4 regions of the Halopseudomonas oceani genome follow, and region 2 is predicted to be linked to each of the others. Evidence: predicted binding sites of a transcription regulator. Region 2 holds the regulator's gene; each other region holds the start of a gene.

Evidence for each region. Region 2 encodes sigma-54, which starts transcription at its own class of promoters, with help from an activator protein. Its sites were predicted from a motif close to ANTGGCATNNANNTTGCTNT; they were not measured.
Region 1: flgB (flagellar basal body rod protein FlgB) is a predicted target of sigma-54. The motif match lies at 2,272-2,291, and genes of this name have one in related genera.
Region 3: glnA (glutamate--ammonia ligase) is a predicted target of sigma-54. The motif match lies at 2,603-2,622, and genes of this name have one in related genera.
Region 4: ACKPCU_RS17125 (pilin) is a predicted target of sigma-54. The motif match lies at 2,701-2,720, and genes of this name have one in related genera.

What each region holds. Positions count from the first base shown of each region.
Region 1 covers NZ_OY781932.1:1,824,268-1,829,804, reverse strand. Annotated here, with positions in the region: gene ACKPCU_RS08670 (flagellar hook protein FlgE) at 1-625, opposite strand, end outside; gene flgD (flagellar hook assembly protein FlgD) at 662-1,342, opposite strand; gene flgC (flagellar basal body rod protein FlgC) at 1,360-1,800, opposite strand; gene flgB (flagellar basal body rod protein FlgB) at 1,803-2,219, opposite strand; gene cheR (protein-glutamate O-methyltransferase CheR) at 2,460-3,287, opposite strand; gene ACKPCU_RS08645 (chemotaxis protein CheV) at 3,321-4,268, opposite strand; gene flgA (flagellar basal body P-ring formation chaperone FlgA) at 4,376-5,086, shown strand; gene flgM (flagellar biosynthesis anti-sigma factor FlgM) at 5,228-5,537, shown strand, end outside.
Region 2 covers NZ_OY781932.1:1,357,010-1,362,546, reverse strand. Annotated here, with positions in the region: gene ACKPCU_RS06400 (KpsF/GutQ family sugar-phosphate isomerase) at 1-452, shown strand, start outside; gene ACKPCU_RS06395 (KdsC family phosphatase) at 461-982, shown strand; gene lptC (LPS export ABC transporter periplasmic protein LptC) at 979-1,554, shown strand; gene lptA (lipopolysaccharide transport periplasmic protein LptA) at 1,541-2,095, shown strand; gene lptB (LPS export ABC transporter ATP-binding protein) at 2,092-2,817, shown strand; gene ACKPCU_RS06375 (RNA polymerase factor sigma-54) at 2,911-4,410, shown strand; gene hpf (ribosome hibernation-promoting factor, HPF/YfiA family) at 4,537-4,845, shown strand; gene ptsN (PTS IIA-like nitrogen regulatory protein PtsN) at 4,867-5,325, shown strand; gene rapZ (RNase adapter RapZ) at 5,327-5,537, shown strand, end outside.
Region 3 covers NZ_OY781932.1:828,028-833,564, forward strand. Annotated here, with positions in the region: gene glnL (nitrogen regulation protein NR(II)) at 1-23, opposite strand, end outside; gene ACKPCU_RS03785 (DUF4124 domain-containing protein) at 327-962, opposite strand; gene glnA (glutamate--ammonia ligase) at 1,107-2,510, opposite strand; gene thiI (tRNA uracil 4-sulfurtransferase ThiI) at 2,824-4,290, shown strand; gene typA (translational GTPase TypA) at 4,445-5,537, shown strand, end outside.
Region 4 covers NZ_OY781932.1:3,665,543-3,671,079, forward strand. Annotated here, with positions in the region: gene ACKPCU_RS17115 (glycosyltransferase family 2 protein) at 1-244, opposite strand, end outside; gene ACKPCU_RS17120 (hypothetical protein) at 241-2,175, opposite strand; gene ACKPCU_RS17125 (pilin) at 2,256-2,657, opposite strand; gene pilB (type IV-A pilus assembly ATPase PilB) at 2,956-4,656, shown strand; gene ACKPCU_RS17135 (type II secretion system F family protein) at 4,660-5,537, shown strand, end outside.

The DNA.
Region 1 (5,537 bases), 470 kb from region 2:
CCGCCTGGCCTGCAGCTTCCGCGGCAGCGACTTCCGCCGGGGTAGGGTTGGCCGGGTCAGCCGCAGTCGCAATCGATGCTGCATAGGCGGCATCATATTGCTGGGTCCATACCTCAGGACGTGTCTGCTTGGAGTTCAGGTTCAACGTCGAAGCGATCTCGGTAGTTGCATTCGGGTCAGCGGAACGCGTATCAACTCGCAGATCCGTCCTCACCCCCTGGTTGATCAACCCAGACACCGGGTTAACACCAAAGCCCTGCAGGCGCTCACCAGCATTGTTGACGATATAACCATCACTGTCGGTGCCAAAGTACCCCGCCCGCGTGTAGCTGAGCGCACCGTTATTGCTGGTCACAAAGAAGCCGTTGCCATTGATCGCGAGATCAAGGCTGTTCTGTGTGAAACTGATATTGCCCTGCTTGAACAACTGAGCCGAATTGGCCAGCGCGACACCACTCCCCGTCGCATAGCTGCCGGAACCAAGCACTGATGCGGCATAGACATCCGCAAACTCGGCACGCGAACTCTTGAACCCGACGGTGCCAGCGTTGGCGATGTTGTTACCCGTGATATTCAGATCAGAAGCTGCCGCCCGAATACCACTCAAACCGATATTGAAAGCCATGGTTGTTTCTCCTCGCCTACTCTATTCGGACGACTGTTATTGGATCGAATACACACTGGACAGAGCAATGCTGCCCAACCCGGCCACATTGAGCAGCAGGCCTCCATCCTCGGCCCCACTCAACGTCACACTATCCACATTGGCTGGCAGTAACGTGGCCAGCTGCACGTCCTCACCATCGATCGCGGCCATGGCCTCGAATCGATAAGCACCAGACGGCATATATTCACCATCTGCATTTTTGCCATCCCACTGGAAGTCGTGCATGCCTGCTTCCTGGCTGCCCATATTGACGGTATCGACCAGCGTACCCGCCTCGTCATACACGTTAACAAACACATTTGGACTGCTCGCCGGCAGGGCCAGCTGCCCCTCAAAGCCGAGAGTCGGATCGACCATAGCCTGATCAGATGGAACGATCACCGTGCGCCCAACCAATGACGATGCCTGCAACGCCTGGGAGGACTGATAGCCACCAAGCAGCATTTCCATTGAGGCGTTGAGGTTGCCAATCCCTTCGACAGTACTGAACTGCGCCAGCTGTGCGATGAACTCACCATTTTCCTGCGGTGAAAGCGGGTCTTGGTTTTTCATCTGAGTAACCAGCAGTTCGAGAAACTGCTCTTTGCCAAGCTCGTTACTTGACTCAAAGCGGTCGTGGTCAATCTTGTAATCATCCAGTACGCCGCTGCCGGTTGAAACATTGCTGATGCTCATGGTCTATTTTTCTCCGTTCACTGACCCAGCGTCAGAACGCGCTGCAGCATGGTCTTAGCCGTATTCATGACTTCCACATTGGTCTGGTAGGACCGGGAAGCAGACATCATGTTGGCCATTTCCTCTACTACGTTCACATTCGGGTAATACACATAGCCGTCTTCGTTGGCCATCGGGTGATCCGGCTCATAGCGCGGCTCAAGACTGGCATCAGACTCAACGATGCCCAGCACCGCAACGCCGTCGCCGGCTTGCTGGTCAGGGCTGAACAACGAGCCGCCGGTAGCCTGTTGGCTGTTGAAAATCGTGGCAAACACCGGGTTTCTGGCACGGTAAGTCTGATCAATACTGCTGGAGACGGTATCGGCGTTGGCGATGTTGCTGGCGACGGTATTCAGGCGCAGAGACTGTGCGCTCATGCCGGAACCCGCAATATCGAACACTTTATCAAGCGACATGATCAGTCTCCCCTGAGGGCTGTCATCAGCCCCTTGAACTTGCTGTTGAGAAACGTAAAGCTGGCCTGAAAGTCGATCGCGTTCTGGGCATAGGCGGCCTTCTCGACTTCGGAATCAACGGTATTGCCGTCGACCGATGGCTGCAGCTGGTTGCGATAGCGCAGACCTGCCACCTGATCTACCAGACTGTCCAGCACCATGTGCCCCGCATCAGTCTGAGCAACCGGCATGCTCTGCCCGTCACCGACCAGCCCGGTGCCCTGCTGGGCTGCGAGCACCGCATTGAAATCCAGATCCCGCGCCTTGTAGTTAGGGGTCTCTGCGTTTGCAATATTGTTGGCTAGCACCTCAGCGCGCTGAGCACGAAACTTCAGCGATTGCTCATGTATCCCGAGGGCGTTGTCGAAACTAATGCTCATTGCCACTTTCCTCGTTTCGGTCCGTCGACCAAAAACCGTCATTGGAGGCAACAAAGCAATCAGCGTGCCAAAAATAAAATCACTTTGATTTCAAGGATTTGCAAATAGTCGCGTCAGAAAAGCGGCAACGTCTTACCGGCAAACGGCAAGAGCAGGAGCGCTTGATTGGCAAGCGGCAAAAGAAAAGCCGGCAGAGATATGCCGGCTTACCAGAAGAGGGTCGCAATAAATCAGGAGGGATCAACGGGCCTTGTAAACGATACCCGGACTGCACTGCACCATCTGATACAGCTCGGGAAGACCGTTGAGTGCCTCGGAAGCACCGAGCATCAAATAGCCGCCGGGCTTCAGCGTCGCGTGAATGCGTCGCAGGATGTCCTTCTTTACATCGGCAGAGAAGTAGATGAGCACATTTCGACAGAACACGAAGTCAAACTTACCCAACATCGAATAGCTGTCCAGCAGGTTCATGGCGCGGAACTCGACGCGATTGCGAATTGCCGGTTTAACCGCCCAGCGACCCGGGCCAAGCTGGTCAAAGTAACGCGCAAGGCGGTCCTGCGACAGACCACGGGCCACAGACAGACTATCGTACTCCGCGCTTTTGGCCGCATTCAGGATGCCACCAGAAAGATCAGTTGCGACAATCTGGGCACCGCCACGCAACTGCCCCAGGTTGCTGCGTTCAAACTCATCAATCGCCATACTCAGGGAGTACGGTTCCTGACCTGATGAACAGGCAGCCGACCAGATTCGCAGACGCTGTCCTGGCGCGCTCTTGATGAACTCCGGGATCAACCGCGTTTTCAGCACCTCGAACGGGTAGACATCCCGAAACCAGAGCGTTTCGTTGGTCGTCATCGCGTCAATCACAGACTCACGCAGACCACCACGGGGCTGCGCCTGAATCCGCTTAACCAGCTCGCCGAGACTGGCAATACCCTCCTGCTCAAGCAGGCGGTTGAGTCGGCTGGACACCAGATACTGCTTGTTGTCCCCCAACACAATGCCGCAGGCCTTTTCCAGAAAGTCTCTGAACAGCTGAAAATCCTGATTCGCCAAAGTCACGAAGCCTGCCTTGTATCAATTAAACCCATAGTGCTAGGCCTGGTCATCTACGTCGCCGCGCAAAGAACGCAATCGCTCTATTACCCGTTGAGCCAGATCATCCGGCTTGAACTTGGCCAGAAAATCATCCGCGCCGACCTTCTTGACCATCGCTTGGTTAAACACCCCGGAGAGCGAGGTATGCAACATGATGTGCAGTTTATTCATGCGCGAATCGTTGCGCACTTCGGCGGTCAGAGTGTACCCATCCATTTCCGGCATCTCGATATCCGAGATCATCATCAGCAGCGACTTACTGACATCTTCACCTTGATCGGCCCGAGCCCTCAGCCAGTCCAGTGCCTGACGCCCGTCGTTCAGTGCCACGATCTCGACACCGATTTCCTGCAGGCAACGCGCCACCTGCTTGCGGGCAATCGATGAGTCGTCAACGATCAGAACCGTCCGGGCTACTGCATCCGCCTGGGATTCTGCATCAATAACGCCATCGGAAATCTTCTCGTTGGTCGGAACGACCTCTGCCAGCACCTTTTCCACGTCAATAATTTCGACCATCTGATTATCGACGCGAGTGACCGCTGTCAGATAATGCTCACGCCCCGTGCCCTTTGGCGGCGGGTGGATCTCGGACCAGTTCATGTTGACGATGCGCTCGACCGACCGCACCAGAAAACCCTGAACCTTATAGTTGTATTCGGTGATGATCACGAAAGCCGTTTCCAGATCATCCAGACCAGGCCCGCCGGTTGCACGATTCAAATCCAGAATCGGCAGGGTGCCGCCGCGAATGTGCGCTACACCTCTGACCACCGGATGCAGCTTCGGCATCGCAGTCAGGCGCGGGCATTGCAGCACTTCCTTCACCTTGAATACGTTGATGCCGTACAACTGATTACCGGCCAGCCTGAACAGCAGCAGTTCGAGTCGGTTCTGGCCTACCAACTGGGTTCGTTGGTTGACTGAATCCATCACACCAGCCATGGACTGCTCCTCTTGTTTGAATCGGGTGAAACGGCATGTTTCGTGCTAGTCCATCATCAGACGGCAGTAAACTGACGGACATCACCCAACTGTTTGTAGGTAATTGTATGCGTTTTATCACCGGGTGCGCGGTATTGGCGATATTTTTTTCCGCCAGCACACACGCCAACCCGCTCATTGATCAGCTTATCGGCGTCACCAACCAATATCTTGAGCGGGAAGTAAGCGAATATGCACGCTCGCTGGGCGGCGAACCTCGCCACGAAATTCGGCTCAGCCGGCTTGATGCACGCCTGCGCCTGCCGCTCTGTGCCGAGGACGCCCTCTCCGCCCAGCTCGAGAGCCCCGACGTCCCCATCGGCCGGGTAACCGTGCGCGTCACCTGCAACGGCCCGTCCCCTTGGAGACTCTTTGTGCCGGCACAGGTCAGCCTCTATCAGCACGTGGTGGTGAGTTCCCGGCCGCTGCAACGACGCGACGTAGTCAGCGCCCAGGACGTCCGCCTGGCTGAACGTGACACTGGCCTGCTGGGCAACAACTACCTGCTGGACCCGGCCCAGGCCATCGGCATGCAGCTGAAGCGAAACGTCAACGCAGACACCGTGCTGGGGCATACACAGCTGGAACGGAACCGGTTGGTCCAGCGCGGCGACAAGGTTGTGATCAGCGCCGGCAACGCCAGCGTCGACGTCCGCATGCCGGGCGAAGCCCTGGAAGATGGTACACTTGGCGCGCAAATCCGGGTCCGCAATACCCGCTCCAACAGGGTAGTCCGGGCCAGAGTCACCGGCCCTGGACAGGTCGAAGTTGGAATGTGATGATGCACTCAGGAGTGCTTTACCCGTTGCTAAACGCAGCCATTCACCCCGTGACGATCTTCACACTATTTTTTCCTAAAGTTTTCCTTCCAGCTGCCGTTAAAGCAGCTAGAGAAGATTTTACAGTTTGAGGAATTCATCATGGTCATCGACTTCAACTCGCCCAACGGCCCGAACGGTGCCGGTCGCAGCAGCCAGACTACTGGCACCGCTGGCAAGCGCGAAGCCGGCTCGGTTGGCACTTCAGCCCCGCAGGCTGACGCAGCACAGACCAAACAGACCGAAAGCACTTCATCGGTAAACCTCAGCGCACAAGCTCAGCAACTGCAAGCAATCGAAGAAAAGCTGCGCGATCTGCCCGAGGTAGACAGCGAACGCGTCAACCAGATCAAGCAGTCTATCGCCGATGGCAGCTACAAGTCAGACAGCAGCCGCATTGCCGATAAGCTTC
Region 2 (5,537 bases):
AGGCCCGCGGCTTCAGCGCCGAAGACTTTGCATTCTCGCACCCGGGCGGCAGCCTGGGTCGCCGCCTGCTGCTGCTGGTTGATGACATCATGCATACCGGCGACACCATGCCGCTGGTTCCACCTGGCGCCCCCCTACGTGACGCACTGCTGGAAATGACTCGCAAGGGACTGGGACTTACCGGTGTCATCGGCGCAGACGGCCAACTGGCCGGCATCTTTACCGACGGCGACCTGCGTCGCAGCCTGGACCACAATATCGACTTCCAGCAAGCCAGCATCAGCGACGTAATGACCCGTCACTGCAAAACGGCCCGTAGTGGTATGCTCGCGGCTGAAGCCCTGAAAATCATGGAAGACGCCCGCATCAACGGCCTGTTTGTGGTTGATGCCGAGGGTCGACCAGTGGGCGCCCTGAACATGCATGACCTGCTTCGCGCTGGAGTAGTGTGAGTTTGAACATGGAAAAACTGATCGACCGCGCAAAAGCCATTCGCCTCGCCATCTTCGATGTTGACGGCGTATTGACCGACGGCCGCCTGTACTTCATGCCCGACGGCACCGAATTCAAGTCCTTCAACACACTGGATGGCCACGGCATAAAGATGCTGATCGCGTCCGGGGTGGAAGTCGCCATTATCAGCGGCCGCAAATCACCACTGGTAGAACGTCGCGCAGCCAACCTTGGCATCAAGCACCTTATTCAAGGCCGCGAGGACAAGCTGACCGCGCTGGCAGAGCTGCGGGAAATCGTTCCCGTCGAAATGCAGGAAATCGCTTTCCTCGGCGACGACTTGCCCGACCTGCCGGTCATGCGCCGGGTTGGCCTGGGCATGGCCGTTGCCAGCGCAGATGGCTTCGTTCGCGAACATGCCCACGGCATCACCAGCGCAAGTGGCGGCGGCGGCGCAGCACGAGAGTTCTGCGAGCTGATCATGCGCGCGCAGGGAACCCTCGATCAGGCACAGGCAGCATACCTGTGAACCTCACGTTGCCGCGCTACCTAGTCGTTGGCCTGCTGCTGATTGCAGGAGCAGCACTGGCACTGGCAGTGGGCTACTGGAACATCAGCCCTGCCAGCTTCAAATCAGGCGCACCCCAACAACCTGTCGACCGGCCTGATTTCTATATCGACAATGCCCGCATCCAGATGCTCGACGAGCAGGGCAAGATCGCCTATCAACTGACTACCAGCCACGCCGTCCACCAGATCGACGACGGCAGTACGCACCTGGAAGACCCGGAGCTACTGTTCTATCGTGGCGGCGACCCGACGCCCTGGCTGCTCAAATCAAGACAAGGCGTGGTTACCCAGCGCGGTGACCGCGTTGATTTGACGACCGACGTCCTGCTCAAGCAGAACAGCGCCGATGCCCGTCAACTGACAACCTCGGCGCTGACGCTGTTTCCCGGTCGCGACTACGCCGAAACCGATCAACCAGTTAAAATCGAAGCCGCTCGCAGTGTGACCACTGCCGAGGGCATGAAACTCTTTCTCAACGACGGCCGCCTGACGCTGCTGTCCACCGTACGAGGCCAATATGAGGTGCGTTAAACCCCTCCTTGCCCTGACGCTGGCACTCTGCCCGCTGAGTCACGTTATGGCGCTGCCCAGCGACAGCAGTCAACCCATTCGCATTCAAGCCAACGGGGCGACGCTTGACGACAAGCGTAATACTGCCGTGTACACCGGCAACGTCGTTATCACCCAAGGCAGCCTGCGTTTGACCGGCTCGCGCGTGACCCTGACGACCAACGCAAACGGTGAGCTGAATACCATGGTGACTCAGGGCGGCCCGGCTACCTATCAGCAGACTCCGGAAGCCAACAAGCCTCCAGTCAAGGCACGTGCAGAGACGATCGAGTACCACGCCGACCGCGAGACCATCGTCCTGATCAAGAACGCGTTCCTTGAGCAGTCAGGCAACACCTTTCAGGGCGAGCATGTCAGCTATGACATCCAGCGCCAGGTGGTGGATGCCGGTCAGAGCAGCAGTGGCGCCAGCGGCAGCGAAGGCGGCGGGCGGATCGAGATCGTTATCCAGCCTCGCAGCCGTAGCGCCGAGACACCCAGCGAAGAGCCGGCAGCCCCATGACCACCCTGCAAGCGAGCCACCTGGCCAAGGCCTACAAGTCGCGCAAGGTCGTCCGCGATGTGTCCGTGTCAATCGACAGCGGCCAGGTCGTCGGCCTGCTCGGCCCCAACGGCGCCGGTAAAACCACCTGCTTCTACATGATCGTCGGTTTGGTCAAGGCTGACGAAGGCAAGGTGACTGTCAACGGCAAGGATGTCACCCGCCTGCCGATGCACGGCCGGGCCCGCGAAGGTATTGGCTACCTGCCACAGGAAGCATCGATTTTCCGCAAGTTGACCGTAGCGGAGAACATCATGGCGATTCTGGAAACTCGCAAGGATCTGAACCGTCAAGCCCGCGAAGGCAAACTTGAATCGCTACTGCGCGAGTTTCATATTCACCACCTCAGCGACAGCCGCGGCATGAGCCTGTCGGGTGGTGAAAGGCGACGCGCCGAGATCGCCCGCGCCCTGGCCACCGACCCCAGCTTCATTCTGCTGGACGAGCCCTTTGCCGGGGTAGATCCGATTTCGGTCAACGATATCAAACAGATCATCCAGCACCTGAAGGACAAGGGAATCGGTGTCCTGATCACCGACCACAATGTCCGAGAAACGCTGGATATCTGTGACAAGGCCTATATCGTCAACGACGGCCACATCATCGCCGAAGGCGACGCAGAGACCGTTCTGGCCGACCAGACAGTAAAAGATGTGTACCTCGGTCATGCCTTCCGGCTATAAAAGCACCCGCAACTCAGGCATGCTAGCGGGGAACGAGTCCGGTCCTCGTCCGGCACAGGGTCTGACCAAGCGCACAAGGTAATACGCGACACAATGAAACCATCGCTCGTCCTCAAGATGGGGCAGCAGCTGACGATGACACCGCAGCTGCAGCAAGCCATCAGACTGCTTCAGCTATCCAGCCTTGACCTCCAGCAGGAGGTGCAAGAGGCGCTGGAAGCCAATCCCATGCTGGAAATGGCAGACGACGGCGACGAAGACTACGGCAGCAGCAACGCGCAGGATAATGGCGATGATGACGCGCCAGCGGTCACCATGCCCGAACCGGTTTCCCTCGACTCCATTGAGCAACATGGCCAAGCCGACCAGGACACTAACTGGAACGAACAGATCCCCAACGAGTTGCCAGTCGACACCCAGTGGGAGGACGTCTATCAGACCTCGGCCAGCTCGCTGCCCAGCCAGGACGATGAAGACTGGGACTACACCTCACGCACCGGCACCGGCGAAACCCTGCAAAGCCATCTCGAGTGGCAGCTGAACCTGCTGCCGGTGTCCGAAACCGATTACCAGATCGCAACTGCCTTGATCGACGGTATCAATGCCGACGGCTATCTTGAAGAGTCGCTCGACGACATTCTGGCCTCCCTGCCCGCAGAGCTGGAAGTCGAGCTGGATGAAGTTGAGATGGTCTTGCACCGCATTCAGCAGTTCGAGCCGGTTGGCGTTGGCGCACGTGATCTACGCGAATGCCTGCTACTGCAGATTCGTCAGCTGCCTGAGAATACTCCGATGCTGGAGCAGGCAACCCGAGTAGTGCGCGATCATCTGGAGCTGCTCGGCAGTCGCGACTTTACCCAACTGATGCGCCGCAGCAAGCTGAAGGAAGACCAGCTGCGCGATGTGGTCGCCCTGATTCAGACCCTCAACCCCCGCCCGGGCTCGGAAATCGCGTCGGGCGAACCCGAGTACGTCATCCCGGACGTGATCGTCCGCCGTGACGCCAACCGCTGGCTGGTCGAGCTGAATCAGGAGGCCGTCCCCAAGGTTCGTGTCAACGGCCACTACGCATCAATGGTGCGGCGAGCCGATTCCAGCAACGACAACACCTACCTGCGCAATAATTTGCAAGAGGCGCGCTGGTTCATCAAGAGCCTGCAGAGCCGCAACGAAACATTGATGAAAGTGGCTACCCAGATCGTCGAGCACCAGCGCGGCTTCCTGGAACATGGCGAAGAAGCGATGAAGCCGCTGGTACTGCATGACATCGCCGAGGCGGTTGGCATGCACGAGTCGACCATTTCGCGGGTAACCACCCAGAAATACATGCACACACCGCGCGGCATCTTTGAGCTGAAGTACTTTTTCTCCAGCCATGTTGGCACCAGCGAAGGAGGTGAATTCTCCTCTACCGCTATCCGCGCGCTGATCAAAAAGCTGGTCGCAGCAGAAAACCCAAAGAAACCATTGAGCGACAGCAAGATCGCTGGTTTACTTGAAGAACAGGGCATCGAAGTAGCCCGGCGGACCATCGCAAAGTACCGCGAATCGCTCAACATCGCGCCATCGAGCGAACGCAAGCGACTGGTCTAGCACCTGCAGCGACAGCCCTCTGAAAGGGCCGTCCAACGCAGCAGATCCAGTTCAGGGATCAAGCAAGTGGCATTACCGGGTGACCGTGGGTCGCCCAGCAACAACAAGCCAATCAGGAGACGCCGTATGCAACTGAACATTAGCGGTCACCAACTCGATATCACCGACGCACTGCGCGACTACGTCACCGAAAAAATGTCCCGCCTGGAGCGGCATTTCGACAAGATCACCAACGTCCAGGTCACCCTGGAGGTGGAAAAACTTCGACAGAAGGCCGAAGCTACCCTGCATATTGCAGGTGGCGAAGTGGTCGCACTGGCAGAACACTCTGACATGTACGCCGCCATTGACCTGCTGACCGACAAGCTGGATCGCCAACTGATCAAGCACAAGGAAAAGCACATCGACCGTCAGCAAGGCGCGAACGACCGATAACCGGACCTTCACTGCATCAACATGCAAATAGACCACATCCTGACCCCTGAACGCACCTTCGCTGGCGTTCAGGGTGGATCCAAAAAACGTGTGCTGGAGCTGATCGGCAAGCTGGTTGCCCAGCACACCAACCTGGATCCAGACGCCATTTACGAAAACCTCATCGCTCGAGAACGCTTGGGCTCCACCGGTTTCGGTAATGGTATCGCCATTCCCCATTGTCGTCTGGAGGACTGCCATCAGGCCATCGGCGCCCTGCTGCAGCTGGACGGCAAGATCGATTTCGACGCACTCGATGGCCAACCGGTCGACCTGATCTTTGTTCTTCTGGTCCCGCAGGAAGCCACCGAACAACATCTACAGATTCTCAAGATGCTGGCCAGCAAACTCGACAACGCCGAGTTACGAGATGCGCTGCGCGCAGCACCCGACGCGGACAACCTGTACCGTGTCATGGTCGGCCCCGGCGACGGAGGCTGACATGCGTCTGATTGTCGTCAGCGGCCGGTCCGGTTCAGGCAAAAGCACCGCTCTGCACCTGCTCGAAGACAACGGCTTCTACTGTATCGACAATCTGCCTGCCGGCCTGCTGCCGGAACTGGCTCGCCAGGCCCGCGAAAACGCCTTCAGCCTGCCAGAAGTGGCGATCAGTATTGATGCCCGCAACCTGCCTAATGACCTGGCCCGCTTTC
Region 3 (5,537 bases), 530 kb from region 2:
CGTAGAAATCGGTCTGGCAGCATGGCTATATCCGTCGTTTGGGCAAGGAAATGCAAGAAGCGAACCAATTCGGGGCGTATTCCGGGAGAGATGGATAATCCGTTGCCCGTTTCTGTGACGAGTGGCTCCCGGAATGCTCAGGCGCGTGCGCAGGCCCGGTGTTTGCTGGTGTTCCCGCTGCCGACGAGGGCCTTGAGCGGACGTTTCAGTCGTTCGTTGGGCTAGTGGATATCGGCTGGGCGCATTGGAACGGTGCGCGAATTGGAGTCGCGAGTGACGAGTATGCACCGATTTGGTGCGCTCGTCATTCGCGCTGGGGGGGTGGGTCAGGGGGTGCTGGCGGGTGGCTTGGGCACGTTCGGCGCTGTCGGTGCGGCCGGCGCCCGCGGTGCCTGGTTGGGTGAGTTGATTCGGCCGGGCTGGTTTAACGAGGTGCGCTGCACATGGACGGTGATCGGGCTGCTGGCGATCAATTCCTGGCCGCTGGCGTCAGTGATCACCGCTTCAATCTGGTGCGACCCCCGATCCAGGTTGGGCAGGGTCAGGCTGGCCTCGTTCTGGCCATCGCCCGGCAGTGCCTGGGTGGAGAGGGTGCCATCGACTCGGGCCCGAAGCAGCGCTCCGCTTCGCAGCGGCGGGTCAATGGCAATGCCGAGGACCAGATTGCCGTCGTTGGCCCGTACCCCGCTGTCGTTGGCAGGGCTGGTGATTTCCAGGCGGCGGTAGCGTCCTTGGCTTGTTGCCGCATTGCCGGTGGTGCTGCTGCTCTGGTTATAGGTCGGAGCAGGGCGCGGTGCATCCATGGCGTTGGGCGTGGAAATCTCAATGCGCTTGGCATTGGGGGATGGCTGGTCCGAGTAGACGGTGTTGCCTTCGGCATCGGTCCAGGTATAGATCTCGGCAGTGGCGCTCTGGCTGAAGATCAGCGCGCTGCACAGGGCAAAGATAAGCTTGCGCGGCATTGTCGTACTCTCCTTGAGACATCTGCTCATGCTGGCACCGTCCGGGAAAGCTGGCAACTGCCTTGGTCTGCCTTGGCGACAGACGTAAAAAAGGGGCGCCCGACCGGGCGCCCCTTTTTTGGGTGACAGTTGCCTGTCTCTGGATCAGACGCTGTAGTACAGGTCGTATTCCAGCGGGTGAACGAAGGTGCGAACCTTGATCTCTTCGGCGCTCTTCAGCTCCATGTAAGCGTCGATGAACTCGTTGGTGAACACGTCGCCCTTGGTCAGGAAGTCGCGGTCTGCGTCCAGCGCTTCCAGTGCCTCTTTCAGGCTGCCACATACCTGCGGGATCAGCGCGGACTCTTCCGGCGGCAGATCGTACAGGTTCTTGTCGGCCGCATCGCCGGGGTGGATCTTGTTCTGGATGCCGTCCAGGCCAGCCATCAGCAGTGCTGCGAAGGCCAGGTAGGGGTTGGCAGCCGGATCCGGGAAGCGTGCTTCGATGCGACGGGCTTTCGGGCTGGAAACGTACGGGATACGGATGGAAGCGGAACGGTTGCGGGCGGAGTAGGCCAGCATGACCGGAGCTTCGAAGCCCGGGACCAGACGCTTGTAGGAGTTGGTGGACGGGTTGGTGAACGCGTTCAGTGCCTTACCGTGCTTGATGATACCGCCGATGAAGTACAGGGCGGTGTCAGACAGGCCGGAGTAACCTTCGCCAGCAAAGGTGTTGTTGCCGTCTTTGGCGATGGACATGTGAACGTGCATACCGGAACCGTTGTCGCCGTACAGCGGCTTCGGCATGAAGGTAGCGGTCTTGCCGAACGCGTCGGCAACGTTGTGTACGCAGTACTTCAGGGTTTGTACTTCGTCGGCTTTCTTCACCAGGGTGTTGAACAGTACGCCGATTTCGTTCTGGCCAGCAGTTGCCACTTCGTGGTGGTGAACTTCGATGGTCAGGCCCATTTCTTCCATGGCGTTACACATGGCAGTACGGATTTCGTGGTCGTGATCGACCGGCGGCACCGGGAAGTAACCACCTTTGACGCCCGGACGGTGGCCTTTGTTGCCAGTCTCGAAGTCGCCGTCAGTGTTCCAGGAAGCCTGCTCGGAGAAGATCTTGAACATGGAGCCGGAGATGTCGGACTTGAATTTCACTTCGTCGAAGACGAAGAATTCCGGTTCCGGACCAACGAATACGGTGTCACCGATACCGGTGGACTTCATGTATTCTTCGGCGCGCTTGGCGATGCCGCGCGGGTCACGCTCGTAGCCCTGCATGGTGGAGGGCTCGATGATGTCGCAGACGATGATCAGGGTCGGCTCTTCGGTGAACGGGTCCAGAACGGCGGTGCTGTCATCGGGCATGAGGATCATGTCGGACGCTTCGATACCTTTCCAGCCGGCAATCGAGGAGCCGTCGAACATCTTGCCGTCTTCGAAGAAGTCTTCGTTGACATCACGGGCCGGCATGGTGACGTGCTGCTGTTTGCCCTTGGTGTCGGTGAAGCGCAGGTCTACCCACTTCACGTCATGCTCGTTGATCAGTTGCATCGCTTTCGACATGGTTTCCTCCAAAAGGAATCGTTTGCCAGACAGCCGGTCTGGCACCTTATATAACGTCCAGCGGACAGGCCGCTGCTCGGTTGCATTACAAGTGAGCAAAAGGTGTGCCATTTCGGAGCATCGCCTGTGAGCCCCGTATTTGGCGCTTTTTGCTCTGAAACTTGGTGATGCGCACCATTCTGGAGCACCTTGTTGGTGCATTCAATGGTGAGTGTGCGCCAAGTTGGTGCGTTGTCTGCACGGCAGTTAGCCGAGCGCTGAGCGCCTGCTGCGCGTATAATGCAGCGCTTTGCGCACGATATGCCAGCCCCCCATGAAACTGATCATCAAATTTTTCCCGGAAATCACCATCAAGAGCCGTCAGGTTCGCAAGCGTTTCATTGCCCAATTGAAGGGCAACTTAAAAAAGGTGCTGTCGGCGGTTGACCCGCAAGCCCGGGTCAACGGGAACTGGGACAGTCTCGAAGTCAATCTGGGGCCTGATCCGGCGCTGCAGCAGCGCTGTATCGAACGGTTGCGCAACACGCCGGGCATTTCGCATTGCTTCGAGGTGCACGAGTATCCGCTCGGCACCATCGATGAGTTAATCGAGCTCTGTGTGGCCAATGTCGGCGATCAATTGCGCGGCAAGACCTTTGCGGTGCGCTGCAAGCGGGTGGGTAGCCATCCGTTCAGCTCGCAGGATGTCGCGATCAAGGTGGGCAGCGCGCTCAATACCCGCTGCGGCGCAGCCGGTGTGTCCTTGAAAGATCCTGAAGTGGAAGTGCATGTCGAGATTCGTGATCAGAAAATTTATCTGATCCAGGCGCGTCACGAAGGTATGGGCGGCTTCCCGCTGGGAACCATGGAGCCGGTGCTTAGCCTGCTGTCAGGCGGCTTCGACTCCACGGTGGCGAGCTATCAGATGCTGCAGCGAGGCCTGCTTCCGCATTTCGTCTTCTTCAATTTGGGGGGCCGAGCCCACGAGCTGGGTGTGCGTCAGGTTGCGCATTACCTGTGGGAGCGTTATGCGACCAGTCACCGCCTGCGCTTTGTCAGCGTTCCCTTTGAAGGGGTGGTTGCCGAGATTCTGCAGAACGTTGAAAACAGCCAGATGGGTGTGGTGCTCAAGCGCATGATGCTGCGTGCCGCAGACCGGGTAGCCTACCGCTTGGGCATCGATGCTCTAGTCACCGGCGAGGCCATTGCCCAGGTGGCCAGTCAGACGCTGCCGAACCTGAGTGTTATCGACAAGGTGGCAGAGCGGTTGGTCATTCGTCCGCTGATTACCACCAGCAAGCTGGACATTATCGATGTGGCCCGGCGTATCGGCACGCTGGAATTTTCCAGCAGCATGCCTGAGTACTGCGGGGTGATCTCCGTCAGTCCGGCTATTCGCACCACAGTGGCGCGGGTTGAGGCGGCTGAAGCCGGATTCAACTTTGAGGTGCTGTCGCAGGCGGTGGAGAATGCCGCCTACAGCGAGTGCAGCGAGCTGGGCGAGATGATGGAAGGCGGCTCGCCGGTCGAAATTGTCGAGCAGGCACTGACCGGCCAGATCGTTATCGACATCCGCCACCCCGATGAGCAGGAACTAAGGCCGCTGCAGCTGGACGGGGTGGAAGTGCAGTCGATTCCTTTCTATACCCTCAATAGTCGTTTTGCCGAACTCGACCCGTCTCGCGCCTATCTGCTGTATTGCGAGAAAGGGGTCATGAGTCAGCTGCATGCCCAATATCTGCTGGATGAAGGTCACGGCAATGTACGTGTGCTGCGGCCGGGCGGCAGCAGCAAGCGCTGAATAGCATCACCGGGCAGCTGTTCTGCTCGGCGCAATTGAAGTAATGGCAGGGTGTTTTGAACAAAAAACACCCATTGTCACCTTTGGGTCTGTATAATGCCCCCCTCTTTTTTTCAGTATGCCGGCTGTCGCCGCATCACCCAGGACGCTCACAGTGATCGAGAATCTCCGCAATATCGCCATCATCGCGCACGTTGACCACGGCAAAACCACGCTGGTCGACGCTCTGCTGCGTCAGTCCGGTACCCTGGATCGCAAGGAACTGGATTCCGAGCGGATCATGGATTCCAACGACCAGGAAAAGGAACGCGGCATTACCATTCTGGCGAAGAACACCGCCATCAAGTGGAACGGCTACAACATCAACATCGTCGACACCCCCGGCCACGCCGACTTCGGTGGCGAGGTTGAGCGCGTGATGTCCATGGTTGATTCGGTACTGCTGCTGGTTGATGCGGTTGATGGTCCGATGCCACAGACCCGCTTCGTAACCCAGAAGGCCTTCCAGGCCGGCCTGCGTCCGATCGTTGTCGTGAACAAGATTGACCGTCCGGGTGCCCGCCCTGACTGGGTTATCGACCAGGTCTTCGACCTGTTCGACAGCCTCGGCGCTACCGACGAGCAGCTAGACTTCCCGTTCGTCTACGCCTCCGCAATCAACGGTATTGCTGGTATGGACCCGGAAGAAATGGCCGAGGATCTGACCCCGCTGTTCCAGACCATCGTTGATCGCGTGCCGTCTCCGGACGTTGACCTCGACGGCCCGTTCCAGATGCAGATCTCGGCACTGGACTACAACAGCTTCCTGGGGGTGATCGGCATCGGTCGTATCCGCCGCGGCAAGGTCAAGACCAACACGCCGGTGACCTCTATCGATGCGCAGGGCAAGAAGCGCAACGGCCGTATCCTGAAGATCATGGGTCACCACGGTCTGCAGCGCGTTGAAGTTGAAGAAGCTCAGGCTGGCGACATCATCTGCATCAGCGGCTTTGACCCGCTGTTCATCTCCGACACCCTGTGCGATCAGCAAAACGTTGAAGCTATGCCGGCGCTGACCGTCGACGAGCCGACCGTAAGCATGACCTTCCAGGTCAATGACTCGCCGTTCGCCGGTAAAGAAGGCAAGTTCGTCACCAGCCGCAACATCAAAGAGCGTCTGGAAAAAGAACTGCTGCACAACGTGGCTCTGCGCGTTGAAGAAGGCGACAGCGCTGACAAGTTCAAAGTATCTGGTCGTGGCGAGCTGC
Region 4 (5,537 bases), 1.8 Mb from region 2:
TGAAAACGATCACATCACCGGCTGCGGCGCGAGCGCCTGACTTAATTGCCGCACCATTCCCCTTGCTATAGGGATGCGACACAACCTTCGCTCCCGCTTCTCTAGCCAACTCCGCAGTGCGGTCGGCGGATCCATCGTCCACCACAATGACTTCAAAGTCTGGATAGCGCGCCCTAATGGCACTGACCACCGTTGCAACTGTCGCAGCCTCGTTCTTGGCAGGCATGACCACACTGGCTTTCACTGCTGGGTCTCCTTCATCGCGGTGGCGACCGCTTCGCGCATCGCAGATAGTTGTTCTTCGGGCAGCTGCCTAATGACGTCTGGAAGCTTTTCTCGGCGCGCCAAAGCCTGAGCCGCTCGCTCGACGTCACCCTGCTCGAGCCCATAATAGACTTGGTATTGCAGCACCGGCAGCGCCTCGGGGGCAATCTTTTCAGCCGCCGCCAGCGAGGCCCAAACCTCCTGAACGTCACCCAACTCCTGCGCAGCAATAGCTCGGACAAAATAGATTTTTGCACCGTACACCTGCACATTCATTTTGCTGCTATCGCGCATACCGTCGATAAGCGCCAGCAAATCGGAGTAATTCAACGGCGCACACGCATTTGACTTGATCAGCTCCTGCAGATTGAACAACTGATCGACAACGGCTACGTTGATTCTGCCTAGACGCGCGACGTTCAGAACCTCCACCATCCGGGCTCGCGTATCCTCAGGCGGTGTCAACGAGCATGAGTACATAAGCGCCTGCACTCGCACGTCCAGACAATCAGGGCAGGCAGCCTTCGTTCTGTCCAGCACTTTCATCGCGAAGGCCTGACGCTCGCGACTTATATACTCGTTGTTCGACTCTTCAAGCCCTTTGAAGTCGCTATTCATCTCCACAAACACCGCATGTAAAGCGGCACGTGCGGAGCCTGGATGGCGAGCATTCCAGCTTTCTGCGGCCTTACCCGGCTGCCCCCAGAGCACAGTCATGGCCAACAGAACTGTCGACAACAGAACGATGTAACCACCCAGCAAATAGGGTGCGACCGCCGCCAAACGCCCCTTGGCCGTGAAAGCCCCGACACTAAGAAAGAGGCAGATACCGTAAACGGCAATGTAATTGCGGTGCTCGAAATACAGCTCCAGCAAAACGCTCGTAGACTCGATCAAATGCCCGGCAAGAAACCAAAAAACAGCCAGCGCGAACCATTTGTAGCGGTGCCTCCAGGCAAAGGCCAAGCCCAACACGAGCAACCAGGCCAGTGCTGCAGCAATGGTTTGCAGACCAACCGGCTTGGCCGCGTAATAATCGTGGAACGGGCCGAAGGCCGTCGGTGACTGCGGCAAAAAGGCACGCTGTAAATACTCCCACAACACCACCTGCTCGGTCATGAACCGGTTAAACGGCGTTAACCCCCGGTAATCATTAAACCGGAACCAGTCCATGCGCAGTGGCGAGATATAAACAATCACAAACAACAACGGCAAAAGTAGCGTTACGCGACGCAACAGCGCCACCTTGCCTGAATACCCACCCCCAACTGCGGGGCGTAGGAGGAAATCGATAATAAGCGCAAACACCGGGAATAGAGCACCGCTTTCCTTGGAAAAAATCGAAAGCAGGGTCCCAGCGCCCAGCGCCGCCATCTGCCAGACGTAACCCAGCAACGGGCGCTGCTCAGCTAAGGCGTAACCACGCACAAAGCCGATAAGGCCCAACAGACCAAAAAAGGTGGCAAGTCCGGTCATGCGCTGAATAGCAATCAGTGAGGTAGATGCCAGCAACGGCATCACGGCCCAGACCAACGCCGCCCCTAGCGCAATCCTGAACCGTAGATTGGCGTCCACTGAAGGGCACCGTGCAAGTATGGAATGCCCGAGAATCAGCAGGAGAATGAAGTTGCCGCAATGCAGGAGAACGTTAGCCGTCAAAATCGCTTGCGCGTTCTCCGGCCATCCGGCGCTGAAGGGTAAAAAGCTCAATAACGCCAGCGGCCTGCCCAAAGGACCGGCTTGCCCGCCAGAGATAAACTGCCAAGCCGAGTGCCAATCGGTTATCTGATCCAACCCTCGCAGGTTGGAGTAATCATCATAATAGAGCGCACCGGAGGTAGCCGGCAGATACAGTAAAAACACGGCAGCGGCGCACAACAGCACCAACGCCAGTCTGATCGAGATTCTCACCGACAAAAACATCCTTATTGGTATTGGCTGAAAACAAAAAACCCCGGCGGGACACGCCGGGGTTTTTTATTAAGCAAGTATCAACGGCAAGAGCCCGGCATCCACTTGACCGGAGTACCAGAGCAAACCCACTCGCCAATACGGTTGGGACCGGTGTCAGACGGTTTAAGAGTGACAGTTACGGCCTCGCCAAAACCAGCCCCATTTGCAGTAACAACACCAGTATTTGCGGCAACGGTCATAGCAGAAACGTACTGGGTAGCAACGAAGCCAGTGGAGCAGCTATCCAGGCTGGAGAAGCCGTCAGACTGCACGATTTCAGTTACGCAGGTGCGAGCAGAGCTGGCAGCCAGAACGATTTCAGAAACCTTGGCGCGGTTGGTGTAGTCCTGATAAGCCGGCAGTGCGATAGCAGCCAGAATACCGATGATCGCAACAACGATCATCAGTTCGATCAAGGTAAAACCCTTTTGAGCTTTCATGATGTACTCCTTTAAGTGTAATAGCCGTGCGGCTGACAGGATCAAAGCAAATATCAGACCAACATGCAAAGAACTGTTTTACAGCCTGTGCACTGGCTCTCAGTCGCCAGACCGGCGCGCGAACTGAACGGTGTACGACAAAAAGTGACATTTTTTGTCACCCCTAGCACTTATACCGGTAATCAGGGCAAATACTGGCAACCCGCGCACAGCTGGCTGATGCGGACAGTTCAATCCCTGCGTCGTCTGTACTATAGTCTGCAGCATTGACGTTTTTGCAGATTGGGACTATCGCCACATGGAAACCCCCGCTCTTTCAGGGCTCGCACGACGAATCGTGCAGGAAGGCCTCATCGAGGCTGACGTGGCTGCCAAGGCATGCCAGCAGGCAAACCAGGACAAAATTCCGCTCATCACGCACCTAGTACAGAAAAAGCTAGCCGACGCCAAATCCCTCGCCATGACCTGCGCCGAGGAGTTCGGCTACCCCTATTTCGACCTGGGTGCTCTGGACAAAGAGGCCCAGCCCAAAGAGTTGGTCAGTGAAAAGCTGGTCCGTCAGCACAACGTTCTACCGCTATTCAAGCGCGGATCGCGCCTGTACCTCGGTATATCAGACCCGACCAACCAGCAGGCACTGAGTGACGTTCAGTTTCACACAGGCCTGATGACCGATGCCGTCATTGTCGAAGATGACAAACTGCTCAACGCCATAGAGAAGTATCTGGACAGCCCGACCGGTGGATTGGGTGACATGGCCGATGCAGACCTTGATGACCTAGATGTACAAGCGGTTAAGGACGACAACCAGTCAGACGGCGGCTCCGAGGCAGACGACGCCCCCATTGTGCGCTTCGTCAACAAAATGCTGCTCGACGCCGTCCGCATGGGCTCATCTGACTTGCACTTCGAACCCTATGAGAAGACATATCGAGTCCGGTTCCGCACTGACGGGGTGTTGCACGAAGTCGCAAAACCGCCGGTACAGCTAGGCGTCCGGATTGCAGCGCGCCTGAAGGTTATGTCGTCCATGGACCTCGCCGAGCGACGCAAGCCACAGGATGGCCGCATCAAGCTGAAAATATCCAAGAACAAGGCAATCGACTTCCGGGTTAACACGCTGCCAACCCTATGGGGTGAAAAAGTGGTGCTACGTATCCTCGACTCGGAAAGCGCCAAGATGGGCATCGACGCCTTGGGTTACGAGGAGGACCAGAAGCAGATGTATCTGGCAGCCTTGGCCAGACCGCAGGGCATGATTCTGGTGACCGGCCCGACCGGCTCAGGCAAAACCGTGTCGCTGTATACCGGCCTGAACATCCTCAACACCATGGAGCGAAATATCTCCACCGCCGAGGATCCGGTTGAAATCAACCTTGAAGGCATTAACCAAGTCAACGTCAACCCCAAGCAGGGCCTAGATTTTGCCCAGGCGCTGCGCGCCTTCCTGCGCCAGGACCCCGATATCATCATGGTGGGCGAGATCCGCGACCTGGAAACCGCCGAGATTGCAATCAAAGCCGCCCAGACCGGCCACATGGTTATGTCGACGCTGCACACCAACAGCGCAGCCGAAACCCTGACGCGCATGCGCAATATGGGCGTACCATCGTTCAATATTGCCACCTCCGTAAACCTGATCATCGCCCAGCGGTTGGCGCGTCGCCTGTGCAAGACCTGTAAGACCAAGATGGATGTCCCTCGCGAAGTACTGCTTGAAGAGGGCTTCACTCCAGAAAAAATTGATGCAGGCCTAACAATTTACGGGCCCGTGGGTTGCGAAAACTGCAAAGACGGTTATAAAGGACGTGTTGGTATCTATGAGGTCGTCAAGATCACCCCGGCGATGCAGCGCATCATCATGGAAGACGGCAACTCTATTCAGATCTCTGACGTAGCCCAGAGTGAAGGTTTCAGAAACCTGCGCCAGTCCGCCCTTATGAAAGTAACAGAGGGTGTCACCAGCCTGGCGGAAGTCAACCGAGTGACCAAGGATTAAGTCATGGCGCAACAAGCCGCATTGAAGAAGAATCCCGCCAGGAAGGCAAAGAAAAAAGAAGAGAAATTGTATCCCTTCAAATGGGAGGGCAAGGATCGCAAGGGCACCAGAATCGATGGCGTCCTGCAGGGTGAAAATGCCGCGCTGGTGAAGACCCAGCTGCGCAAACAGGGCATCCTGGTTACCAAAATCAAGCGCGAGTCGGCGCTGTTCGGAAAACGCCCCAAGCCGATCAAACCGCTGGACATCGCTTTCTTCACTCGCCAGTTGGCGACCATGATGGAATCCGGCGTCCCCATTATCCAGTCCTTCGAAATTATCGCCGAAGGCGCAGAAAACCCGAGCGTCGGCAAGCTGGTCACCGAGATCAAGACCGATGTTGCTGCCGGTAACACCTTGGCGGACTCTTTGCGACAGCACCCTAAATACTTCGACGATCTGTTCTGCAACCTGGTTGAGTCCGGCGAGCAATCTGGTCGACTGGAGTCGCTGCTGGACCGGATCGCGACCTACAAAGAGAAAACAGAAGCTCTCAAAGCAAAAATCAAGAAGGCAATGACCTACCCGATCGCGGTAGTTGTGGTTGCGATCATCGTGACGGCCATCATGTTGCTGAAAGTAGTACCCAGCTTTCAGGAAGTTTTTGCCAACTTCGGCGCCGAGTTACCCGCTTTCACGTTATTTGTGATCGGCCTATCTGAGTGGTTGCAGTCATGGTGGTTCATATTGCTCGCAATAATAATCGCGACTGGGTACATCTACTCACAAGCCCACCTTCGATCAAAACCCTTCCGGGACTTCGAAGACCGCACACTTTTAAAAGCACCAATCGTTGGCGATATCGTTTATCAGGCTGCCGTGGCCCGTTACGCACGCACCCT